Regions from separate parts of the Desulfoluna sp. HI9BLuna genome, predicted to be linked through region 2. Evidence: predicted binding sites of a transcription regulator. Region 2 holds the regulator's gene; the other holds the start of a gene.
The links. The regulator sigma-54, encoded in region 2, starts transcription at its own class of promoters, with help from an activator protein. The targets are predictions, from matches to a motif close to TNTGGCACANTTTCTGCTNT.
Positions count from the first base shown of each region.

Region 1: a site for sigma-54 is predicted at 2,170-2,189, ahead of ACOYW0_RS02650 (acetyl-CoA hydrolase/transferase family protein). Genes of this name have one in related genera too.

Region 1 covers NZ_CP186555.1:718,902-723,672, reverse strand. Annotated here, with positions in the region: gene ACOYW0_RS02660 (OmpP1/FadL family transporter) at 1-317, opposite strand, end outside; gene ACOYW0_RS02655 (hypothetical protein) at 244-624, opposite strand; gene ACOYW0_RS02650 (acetyl-CoA hydrolase/transferase family protein) at 783-2,120, opposite strand; gene ACOYW0_RS02645 (sigma 54-interacting transcriptional regulator) at 2,298-3,857, shown strand; gene ACOYW0_RS02640 (MarR family winged helix-turn-helix transcriptional regulator) at 3,965-4,390, shown strand; gene ACOYW0_RS02635 (Na+/H+ antiporter NhaC family protein) at 4,511-4,771, shown strand, end outside.
Region 2 covers NZ_CP186555.1:4,513,422-4,518,192, forward strand. Annotated here, with positions in the region: gene hpf (ribosome hibernation-promoting factor, HPF/YfiA family) at 472-879, opposite strand; gene rpoN (RNA polymerase factor sigma-54) at 890-2,326, opposite strand; gene lptB (LPS export ABC transporter ATP-binding protein) at 2,481-3,203, opposite strand; gene ACOYW0_RS18465 (LptA/OstA family protein) at 3,420-3,947, opposite strand; gene lptC (LPS export ABC transporter periplasmic protein LptC) at 3,928-4,533, opposite strand; gene ACOYW0_RS18475 (KdsC family phosphatase) at 4,530-4,771, opposite strand, start outside.

The DNA.
Region 1 (4,771 bases), 2.6 Mb from region 2:
GTATCGTAGTCCAGCATGTTCCCCCCGTCGATCTTATACTCCCTGCTGCCGCTGACAACCCGTCCCACAAGGGAAAGAGAGAGCTTGGCATTGACTGCAAAGGCCCCGCCTGCGTATCCCCCCAGCCAGGCCGAAGTGACCTCTTCCGGGAGGATGGGGCCGGGGGCTTTTCCCCTTGTGGCCACGAGCCCGGCAAGTTGCGTGGCGGTCAAGCCCGAAGCCTTGTCCAGAATGATTCCATTATCATAGTTGAGGGTGCCTCCGCCGCCGATGACCGTGGCCCCGGAAAACAGGCTCCACCGTTTTCCGTTCTTCATGACGAACAGGCCCGGGACAGCCCATGTGGTGGTGGTTGTCTCGTGCTCCACGCCCCCCTTTGCTGTGGGTGAAGGACTTGGGCATGATCTGGTTGGATACCCAGATATAAGTTCCCTCACCGAGGCGGACGGCACCTGCCGGGTTGTAGAGGGCCGCGTCCACGGAGTCGGTGGCGGCCACACGGGCCGGCATGCGGGTCCACTCCGCACTTAAGTCGGTGTTGTTTTCGATGAGGCTCGCCGGAGCCACGGAGGCCCGGACACAGACCGCCAGCATGGCAAGGGCGGCATACAAACGTCGTTTCATCACTCTCTCCTGATGTTGACTCACTAAAAAAATACGGTAACGACTCAGGTTGCGTTTGCCTCCGGTGGCCCTGCCGGGGTTCAAGCGTTCCAATTAGGTTCCGGAACGTTTTTTGAGGCGATTTTTCTGAAAAAACGACCTGCCGGAGGCTTTTTGCGTTACGCCGCGAGCTCAGCGTCCTTCAGGGCGCTGGCCGAGATCAGGCCTGCCTTGACCGCGCTTCGGGCGAGGGCCTCGCGGAAGTCGGGGTGGGCGATGGCGATGAGGGCGGCAACTCGTTCCGGGATGCTCTTGTGGGCCAGTTCAGCGATGCCGTGCTCCGTGACGATGCACTGGACATCGCTTCGGGGGGTGGTGACGGCGGTGCCCGGTGCAAAGCTCATCTGGATGCGGGAAAAACGCTTCTTTCCGGAGCCGGAGGTGGACTTCAGGGCGATGAAGCTCTGGCCGCCTTTGGAGAGGCGGGCACCGCGGACAAAGTCGAGCTGGCCACCCGTGGCGCTGTGCTGGGCAAACCCGATGGACTCGCTGGAGACTTGTCCGGTGAGGTCCACGGCCAGGGCGTTGTTGATGGATACGAAGTTGCTGTGGGCTCCGATGATGTTGGGATCGTTGACGTAAGAGGCCGGGTACTGCTCAAAGCAGGGGTTTCGGTGCATGAAAGCGTAATCCTTGGCGGCGCCCATGCCAAAGGCGGAGATGATCTTTCCCGTGTGGAGCTCCTTTTTTGCGCCGGTGATGACGCCCATTTCGTAGAGCCTTACCATGGAGGGGGTGAGCAGCTCGGTGTGGATGCCCAGGTCTTTTTTCTCTGACAGGCGGTCCCCGATGGCGTCGGCGAGTTTGCCGATGCCGAGCTGGAGGGTGGCCCCGTCGGGGATCCGCTCGGTGATGAGATCCGCGATGGTCTCTTCAATGGCATCGGGGAAGGTGGCGGGGAGCTCGTCGCAGGGGTGGCTCACTTCGCACAGTGCCGCAACCTCGGACACGTGGACATGGGCCTTGTCACCAAACACGTAAGGGGTCTGGTCGTTGACCTGGCAGTAGATCTTTTTCGAGGCGGTAAGGGCTGCGTGGCCCACCAGGGTGCCGCTGGGTCCCAGGCTCATGTAGCCGTTTTCATCGGGAGGAGAGACCTCCAGGATGGAGGCATCAAAGCCCCCCTGCAGGCTCAGCTCGTACATGCGGCTGAAGTGAATGCTGATGGGAGAGACGCAATCGCCCTGGGCAAGGAGCATGCGTTCGATGGGCCCCATGAAACAGCTGAAGTAGTTGACCTTCTTCTGCTGCTCCGGCGAGAGAAAATCCGGAAGGGTCATGATGAGGGCGGAGTACATGTTCAGGGTGCCGATGTCGGGTGATGCGGTGATGGCGTTGATCAGCTCCAGGGGGAAACTGGCCGCCGGGGAAGCAAAGACCGTGGCGTTTTCGGGCAGGGAGGCGGCAATGGCTTCCGGTGTGGTGAGGCGCTCTGCGTAGGTTTGTTTCCAACTCATGGCTATTCTCCTTTTCGGGTATTTGGATTGCAAACATTGGCCGAAAGGGATATCAATATTCGTGCCGGAAGGAGAAGTGCGGTAACTTCGGCATGTTGGGGATGACCTGATTTTGTGAAAATGAAATGTCATGTCATTTGATGCGATATTTCGTTTTAAAAAGGATATATCGCATTGATGAGAGAGGAACGATTTCGAGAAGTTGTGCGCTGCATCTGCGGCAGCCTGGATATCGACAAGGCCCTGTTTGATGTGTATCAGTACCTCAAGGATGAACTCCCCCTGGACGGGGTTATCATCACCCGCTACGAGACCGAGCGGAAACGCGCCCGTCTCATCGCCCTGGCCTACGACGGCGGCGGGCACCTGGTGAACGAGTCCTTTCCCATTTCCGATACCGCCTGGGAGATCATCACCCACTGGCAGCGTGAATCCCGGTCGGCCACCACCCCCTGGATCAGGGACCACACCCACCCCATCAACCGTGAGATCTACAGCCTGGTCAGGACAGTGATCCCCGGCTTCCTTCTGGAAAAAAACGACGGCAGCTTCTCCTCCATGACCTGCGGGCTCACCGTGGGGCAGACCCTCATCGGTAACCTCACCTTTGCCGTGGAGGGGCTGGACTGCTATCACACCGGCCATGGGGCCATTGTCACCGAAGTGAAGGAGCCCTTTGCCATCGCGTTGTCAAACGCTTTGCGGTACATGGACCTGGTGCAGGACCACAAGGCTCTCCAGCAGGAGAGCCGGATGGACGGGGTGATGGTGGGGGGAGATACCGGCCTTCGGGAGGTGCGTTCCCTGGTCTCCCAGGTTGCCCCCACAGACACGCCGGTGCTGCTTCTGGGAGAGACGGGCACGGGCAAGGAGGTGGTGGCCGGGGAGGTGCACAAGCTCTCCAGCCGTTCGGGGGCCCCCCTGATTCGCCTCAACTGCGGTGCCATTCCGGACTCCCTGGTGGACTCGGAGCTCTTTGGGCATGAGAAAGGGGCCTTTACCGGCGCCATCGAGATGAAACCCGGGCGGTTTGAGCGGGCAAACGGCGGTACCCTGTTTTTGGATGAGATCGGGGAGCTGCCCCCCGCTGTGCAGGTGAAACTCCTTCGGGTGATCCAGAGCGGGGAGTTTGAACGGGTGGGGGGAGGGGAGACCCTTCGGGCCGATGTACGGATCATCGCCGCCACCCATCGCAACCTGCCCCAGATGGTTGCCGACGGCAGGTTTCGCCAGGACCTCTGGTACCGACTCAACATTTTTCCTGTCCGGATTCCCCCGCTGCGTGAGCGCAAGGAAGATATTCCCCTGCTCCTTGATCACTTTATCCGTGCCAAGATCCGGGAGATGAACCTCGGTACGTCCTCAGCCATGGCCAAAGGAGAACTGGATGCCCTCATGGCCTATGATTGGCCCGGTAATGTGCGCGAGCTGCAGAACCTGGTGGAGCGGGCCCTGATTCTCTCCCAGGGAGGTCCCCTGCGATTCCCGGTGCTGGCCCCGGTCCTGGACGAACCGGCCTCTTTCGGTTCGATCCCATCGGAGCCCAGGGGGCTCTCCATGGATGCGGCGGTCACGGCCCATATCCGCCTTGTCCTTGAAAAGACCCGCGGCAGAATTGCCGGAGACGGCGGGGCCGCCGAGCTTTTGGGCATGAACCCGAGCACCCTGCGGAGTCGGATGGTCAAGCTCGGCATGTCGTTTCCTTCAGAGCGCGGTCCCTATAAAACAAAGGACTGAGCCCCGGGAGGATGCCAACACAAATGCAAGGGAGGGAAAAGGACTTGACTTAAGTTTGATATCAAACTATATTGTTCGTCAATGAACGTGACGCCAAGGAGCCGACAGTGAAAACAGACCACATCATCGCCCTGATTGCAAAAACCAGGGAGAAGTCCAACGCATTCATCCTGACGAAGCTGAAAGAGCTGGGCATCGAGGGACTTGCCCCGTCCCACGGGGATATCCTTGTCAACCTGTTCCAGAGCTCTCCGCTGTCCATGAAGGAGCTGGCCGAAAGGATCGGCCGGGACAAGTCGACCATCACGGCCCTGATCAATAAGCTCATCAAGCTCGGGTACGTGGAGAAGCGCAAGGACCTTGCCGACAGCCGGGTCACGCTCATTGGCCTCACCCGTGAGGGAGAGGAGCTCAAGCCCGATTTCGAGTATGTCTCGGCCAAGCTTCTTGCCACCACCTTCAAGGGCTTTTCCCAAGGTGAAAAAGAGCAGGCGGTGCAGCTCCTGGAACGGATTCACGGGAATTTTCCCTGAAAGGCGAGTGAGGGCTCCCGCAGCGGGCTGCGGGCGTTTTTTTTAATTAAATAGTTTGATATCAAACTTTATCGGCGTTGCTCCAGGCCAAGGCCTCGGCAACCCACGAAGGTGATACCCATGAACCCTGGCATTGTCTCGTTGGCACCGGTGACCCTCACCCTGCTTCTGACCTTTTACTCCCGCAACATCGTCCTGGCCCTTTTTGCCGGGGTGTTTGCCGGGGGGCTTCTCCTGGATGTCGCCCAGGGCACCTTTTTTGCCGGAATCAACGGCATTGCGGCTGTGTTTGAAAGCAGCTGGTCTGCAAAGGCCATTCTCTTTGTGCTGATGACAGGCTCCCTGGTCCACGTCATTGAGCAATCAGGAGGGGTGAAGGGC
Region 2 (4,771 bases):
TTGGCCTGTCCGGCGGTGTGTCTGCCAGGCCGTGTGTCAGGCCGTCCTTTGCAGGATCGTGCGTGGGGCGGTTGCCGACAGGTTTGGGACCTCTACTTTCATATCAGTGGATGGCCCATCTTTCAAGACCTGATGCGCGGGTCGCGTCTCGTCGTCCGAGCATCGGTTTTTGCCCATGAAAAAAGGCGCCTGCACCGGGCAGGCACCTTTTAAACGGAGTGTTTTGTAGCTGACATCACCGGGGTTGTCAAATGGATTTCATTGGACGGTGGCCCCCGGAGGCTGTCGTGTATACGAGCGAGTCGCCCTGTTGCAAGATGAACCCGTGTGTGATCAACCCGGCGAAATCGAAACGCATTTTCGGCTGCTCCTCAAGGGCCCCCCACCCCCTTGAAACGGAGGTGCGGGGCGTTTTCAGGCGGGGCTATATTTTACGAGTTCATCCTCGTGACGTTGCGGACGGACGGCGGGTCAGGCCAGCCGGCGGTCCTCATCCATATCGAAATCGGAAAAGTCATCAAACTCATCCACGTCAACAGGGGCCTCGTTTATCTCTTCGGCCAGGGTGGGACGGATCCCGGGGTTGCCGCTTTTGCGGGCCTGTATCTTTTTCTTGTTTTTGGAGAGTTGCTGCTTGATTTTATCCACGGCAAGGTCGATGGCTGCATACATGCGCTCGCTTGTTTCCGTGGCGTGGACCGTGGTGCGGCCGCTTGTGACGTTTATTTCGGTAATATGCCGTATCTTTTCAACGGAAAAAACGACGTTGGCTTCGGAAGGGGCATCAAGCAGTTTGTCGATACGTTCCAGCTTTTTGGTGGCGTACGCCTTGAGTGCGTCGGAAGGGTCAATGTTCTTGAATGTTACAGATACTTGCATAAATGACCTCCTAAAATTGTTTTCGTTTGCTTGACGGCAATATTTTCATTGCCTCACGGTATTTGGCTACCGTTCGTCTAGCGATGTCTACATTGGCCTCCTTTTTCAAGATTTGAGCGATTTTCTCGTCGCTGTAGGGTTTTTTGGTGTCCTCTCCGTCAATGATCTGTTTGATCTTGTCCTGGACACTGGCCGACGCGATGGCGGCTCCGTGGACGCGGTTGATGGAGCTGTTGAAAAAGTATTTCAGCTCGAAGATACCCTGGGGGGTATAGGCGTACTTGTTGGTGGTGACCCGGCTGATGGTGGACTCGTGCATGCCGATGTCCTGTGCCACGTCCCGCAGCACCATGGGCTTTAAGTGAGAGATCCCTTTTTCAAAGAACTCGGCCTGGAATTTTAAGATGCTCTCCATGACGCTGTAGATGGTTTTCTGGCGCTGGTGGATGCTCTTGATGAGCCAGGCCGCAGAGCGCATCTTGTCCTGAAGGTAGTCCCGGGTGTCGCTGGGGATGTCCTGGCCCTTGGAGAGCGCCTGGCGGTAATAGGGGTTGACGCGGAGCCTCGGCATGCCGTCGTCGTTCAAGGCGATGATGAACTCCCCCTCCTCCTTGTAGACGTAGATGTCCGGAGTGATGTAGTGGGGTTCTTCGGTGCTGAAGGGGCGGCCCGGCTTGGACTCGAACTCCTTGATGATGTTCACCGTGGAGATGATGCTGGGCAGGCCGACTTTCAGCGCCTTGCTGATGGCCTTGTAGTTTTTGTTCTCCAGCTCCTTGATGTGGTTGGTGACGACCTCTTTCATGATCCGGGTCTCCACGCCGAAATGACGGGCCTGGATCAGGAGGCACTCCCCCAGGTTTCGGGCACAGATGCCCGGAGGGTCGAAGGTCTGGAGTTCTTCAAGGACATCCTCCACGAGCTCCACCGAGTGGCCGCACTCCTCCGCGATCTCTTCGACGGAGGCGGTGAGATAGCCGTCGCTGCTCAGGTTGCCGATGATGAGGCAGCCGATCTCCTCGGTGTCGGAGTCCGGGCAGGTCATCAGGAGCTGCCAGAGAAGGTGGTCATCCAGGGATTTCTTCTGGGATACGAAGGCCTCGTATTTGGGCGCCTCCTTCTGCTCGGATTCGTACTGGGCCTTGCCTGTGGAGTTGTACTCTCCCAGGTAGTTGTCCCAGTCGATGTCGCTTCCGATCTTCTCGTCGATTTTCACTTCGGACGTTGCGTTCTCTTCCGGTGCCGGCTTCTCGTCCTCGTGGGTTCCCGCTTCCCGTTGTGCCGTCTCCTGAATCTCTTCGAGGGCCGGGTTTTCTTCCAGCTCCTGGGAGATGGCGTCGACCAGCTCGAGACGGGAGAGTTGCAGGAGCTTGATGGCCTGCTGAAGCTGGGGGGTCATCACCAGTTGTTGGGAGAGGCGCAGCTGTTGCCTGAGTTCCATTGCCATAACTACAACTTCACGGTTTCCATTACGGTTCACACAAGTTTGGGTTGCCGGTCGCATCGCCATTGATACGCCGACTGAAGCCGTCTGTCGGGACGGTTCGATCCATCGAAATTGGGAACGCGGGCCCTTGAACGGTCTGAGGGCCTGCGGTTTTCTATAGGGTAAAGCCTTCGCCCAGATAAATACGGCGGGCGATATCGCTTGATGCAATCTCCTCGGGGGAGCCGGATTCGATGACCTTGCCGACGCTCATGATGTAGGCGTTATCGCAGACTCCCAAAGTCTCCCGGACGTTGTGGTCGGAGATCAGGATCCCGATGCCGCGCTCCTTGAGCATGGCGATGATGTTCTGGATGTCGATGACCGCAATGGGGTCGACCCCTGCAAAGGGCTCATCCAGAAGGATAAAGTCCGGTTTGATGGCCAGGACCCGGGTGATTTCAAGGCGCCTGCGCTCTCCACCGGAGAGGACGGCTGCTTTGCGGTCGGCAAGGTGACTGATGCGCAGTTCCCCCAGGAGGGTCTCCAGGCGCTCTTCCTGTTCCTGTTTGGAGATGCCCAGAAGCTCCAGGATCGCCATGACGTTGTCCCTGACCGACAGGGACTTGAAGATGGATGATTCCTGGGGGAGGTAGCCGATCCCGCACCTGGCCCGCTTGTACACCGGGTAGTTGGTGATCTCCTGGCTGTCGATGAAAACGGAGCCTGAGTCGGGACGTACAATACCTGCAGCCATGTAAAACGTGGTGGTTTTCCCTGCGCCGTTGGGGCCGAGGAGGCCGGTGACGTGGTTGCTCTCCACGCGGATGGAGACACCGTCCACAACGGCTCTCCCTCCGTACGTTTTTATCAGGCTGTTCATCACAAGCTCAGTCATAAAATCCCGATCTTCCCTCTTCGTAATGCGTCTTCACTTACCGGGCCCGTACCTTAAAAATATAATGCATCTGTCGCCGATCTCAAGGGCGGCCCTTATACCGGTAGCCGGTTCAACTTGTCCGGGACGTCCCTTACCATACCACAGGGGCTTTGAAAAAGCACTTGGCATGTTGTCAGAGGTTACCGGAAGCAGCTATTCCCAAGGCTTGAGGCTCTATTTATCCTTTTTGTCCGGGGTAAAGGAGAACCCCTTTTCCCCGGGCACGAGCCGGACCTTTACCCGGGTGCTGTTTCCGCTGTCCACCTTGATGGCGCCTGTAAGGCGGTTGATGACAATGGTTTTGCCTGTCAGTGTGCTTTTGCCGCTTACCACGCGGGGCGGGCCTCCGGTGAGGGTCACCTCCTCCTTGCGCAGGTCGTACATGGCTTTGTCTGCGGTGGCGTGTTTCTCTTCAAAGTCCATGGTTACGTTGCCCTCAGCCTCGATGAGGGAGAGGCCCTTGGTGGTGTCTCCCTTTTGTTTGCCGTCTTCGTAGTGAAGCTGGACCGAGTCGGCCTTCAGGACGGCGCCGTCCCGGGTGATACGAACGTTGCCGGAGAAAAGGGCGTAGCGGCCCTGGCTGTCCGAGGTGAGGTGGTCGGCGCTGATGCCGACTTCGCCTTCCTGGGCAACCCCGGCCACAGGCAGCAGCACAAGGGCCAGGAGGAAGAACCAGAGATATTTATTGGAGACGTGTTTCATCGTATTTTCCTTTGCTTGCTTCTCGGAGCGTGCCGTTGACGTTTCCGTCCAGGGTCATCCGTCCCCCGGCAAGGTCGAGGAACATGGCATCTCCGGTGAGCCGGGAGATGGCGTCGGTGATGACCACCGGGGTTGTGGAGATGATGACCTGAGACTCCTTGGTGTAGGTGAGGGCGTCACTGGTGATGGTGATTCCTCTCCGTTTGACCACCACATTGCCGGACACCTCCATATTTCGTGTCTGGGTGTCAAGGACTCCCTTGTCGGCGGTCAGGGTGGTGACCGCCCCGGTTTTTTCAAAGTACCGGGCGGTGAGCATCAGGAACACAGCGCGGTTTTCCGTGTTGTACAGGTTGACCGTTTCCGCCTCGACGCTCCATTCATCCACGCCCTGGCGGGACGAGGTGTGGCGCATCTTGTCCAGGGTGAGGGTCGCTTTGCTCTCCTCCCGGGGCTCTGTGGCAGGCGTCTGGCTGCCTCTGTGGGTGGCCAGGATGACCCCGGTGGACAGGGCGGTGGCGGCCATGATGGCGATGAGCACCCTTCGGACCACCTTTCTGGTGGATATGGCGCTTTTGCCCTTCATGCAAGGTATCTTTCGATGGCTTTATCCCAAAGCCCTTTGGCCTTGAGGATCGCTTCGCAGGTTTCCCGGACCGCACCTCTGCCCCCGGCATGGGTGGTGGTCAGGTGGGCGCGCTCTCTGACTTCGGCCACGGCATCGGCCACGGCAATGGAAACCCCGACCCGTTTCATGATGGGCAGGTCCGGGAGATCATCGCCGATGAAGGCCATGCGTTCGGCAGGAACCCCTGAACGTGCCA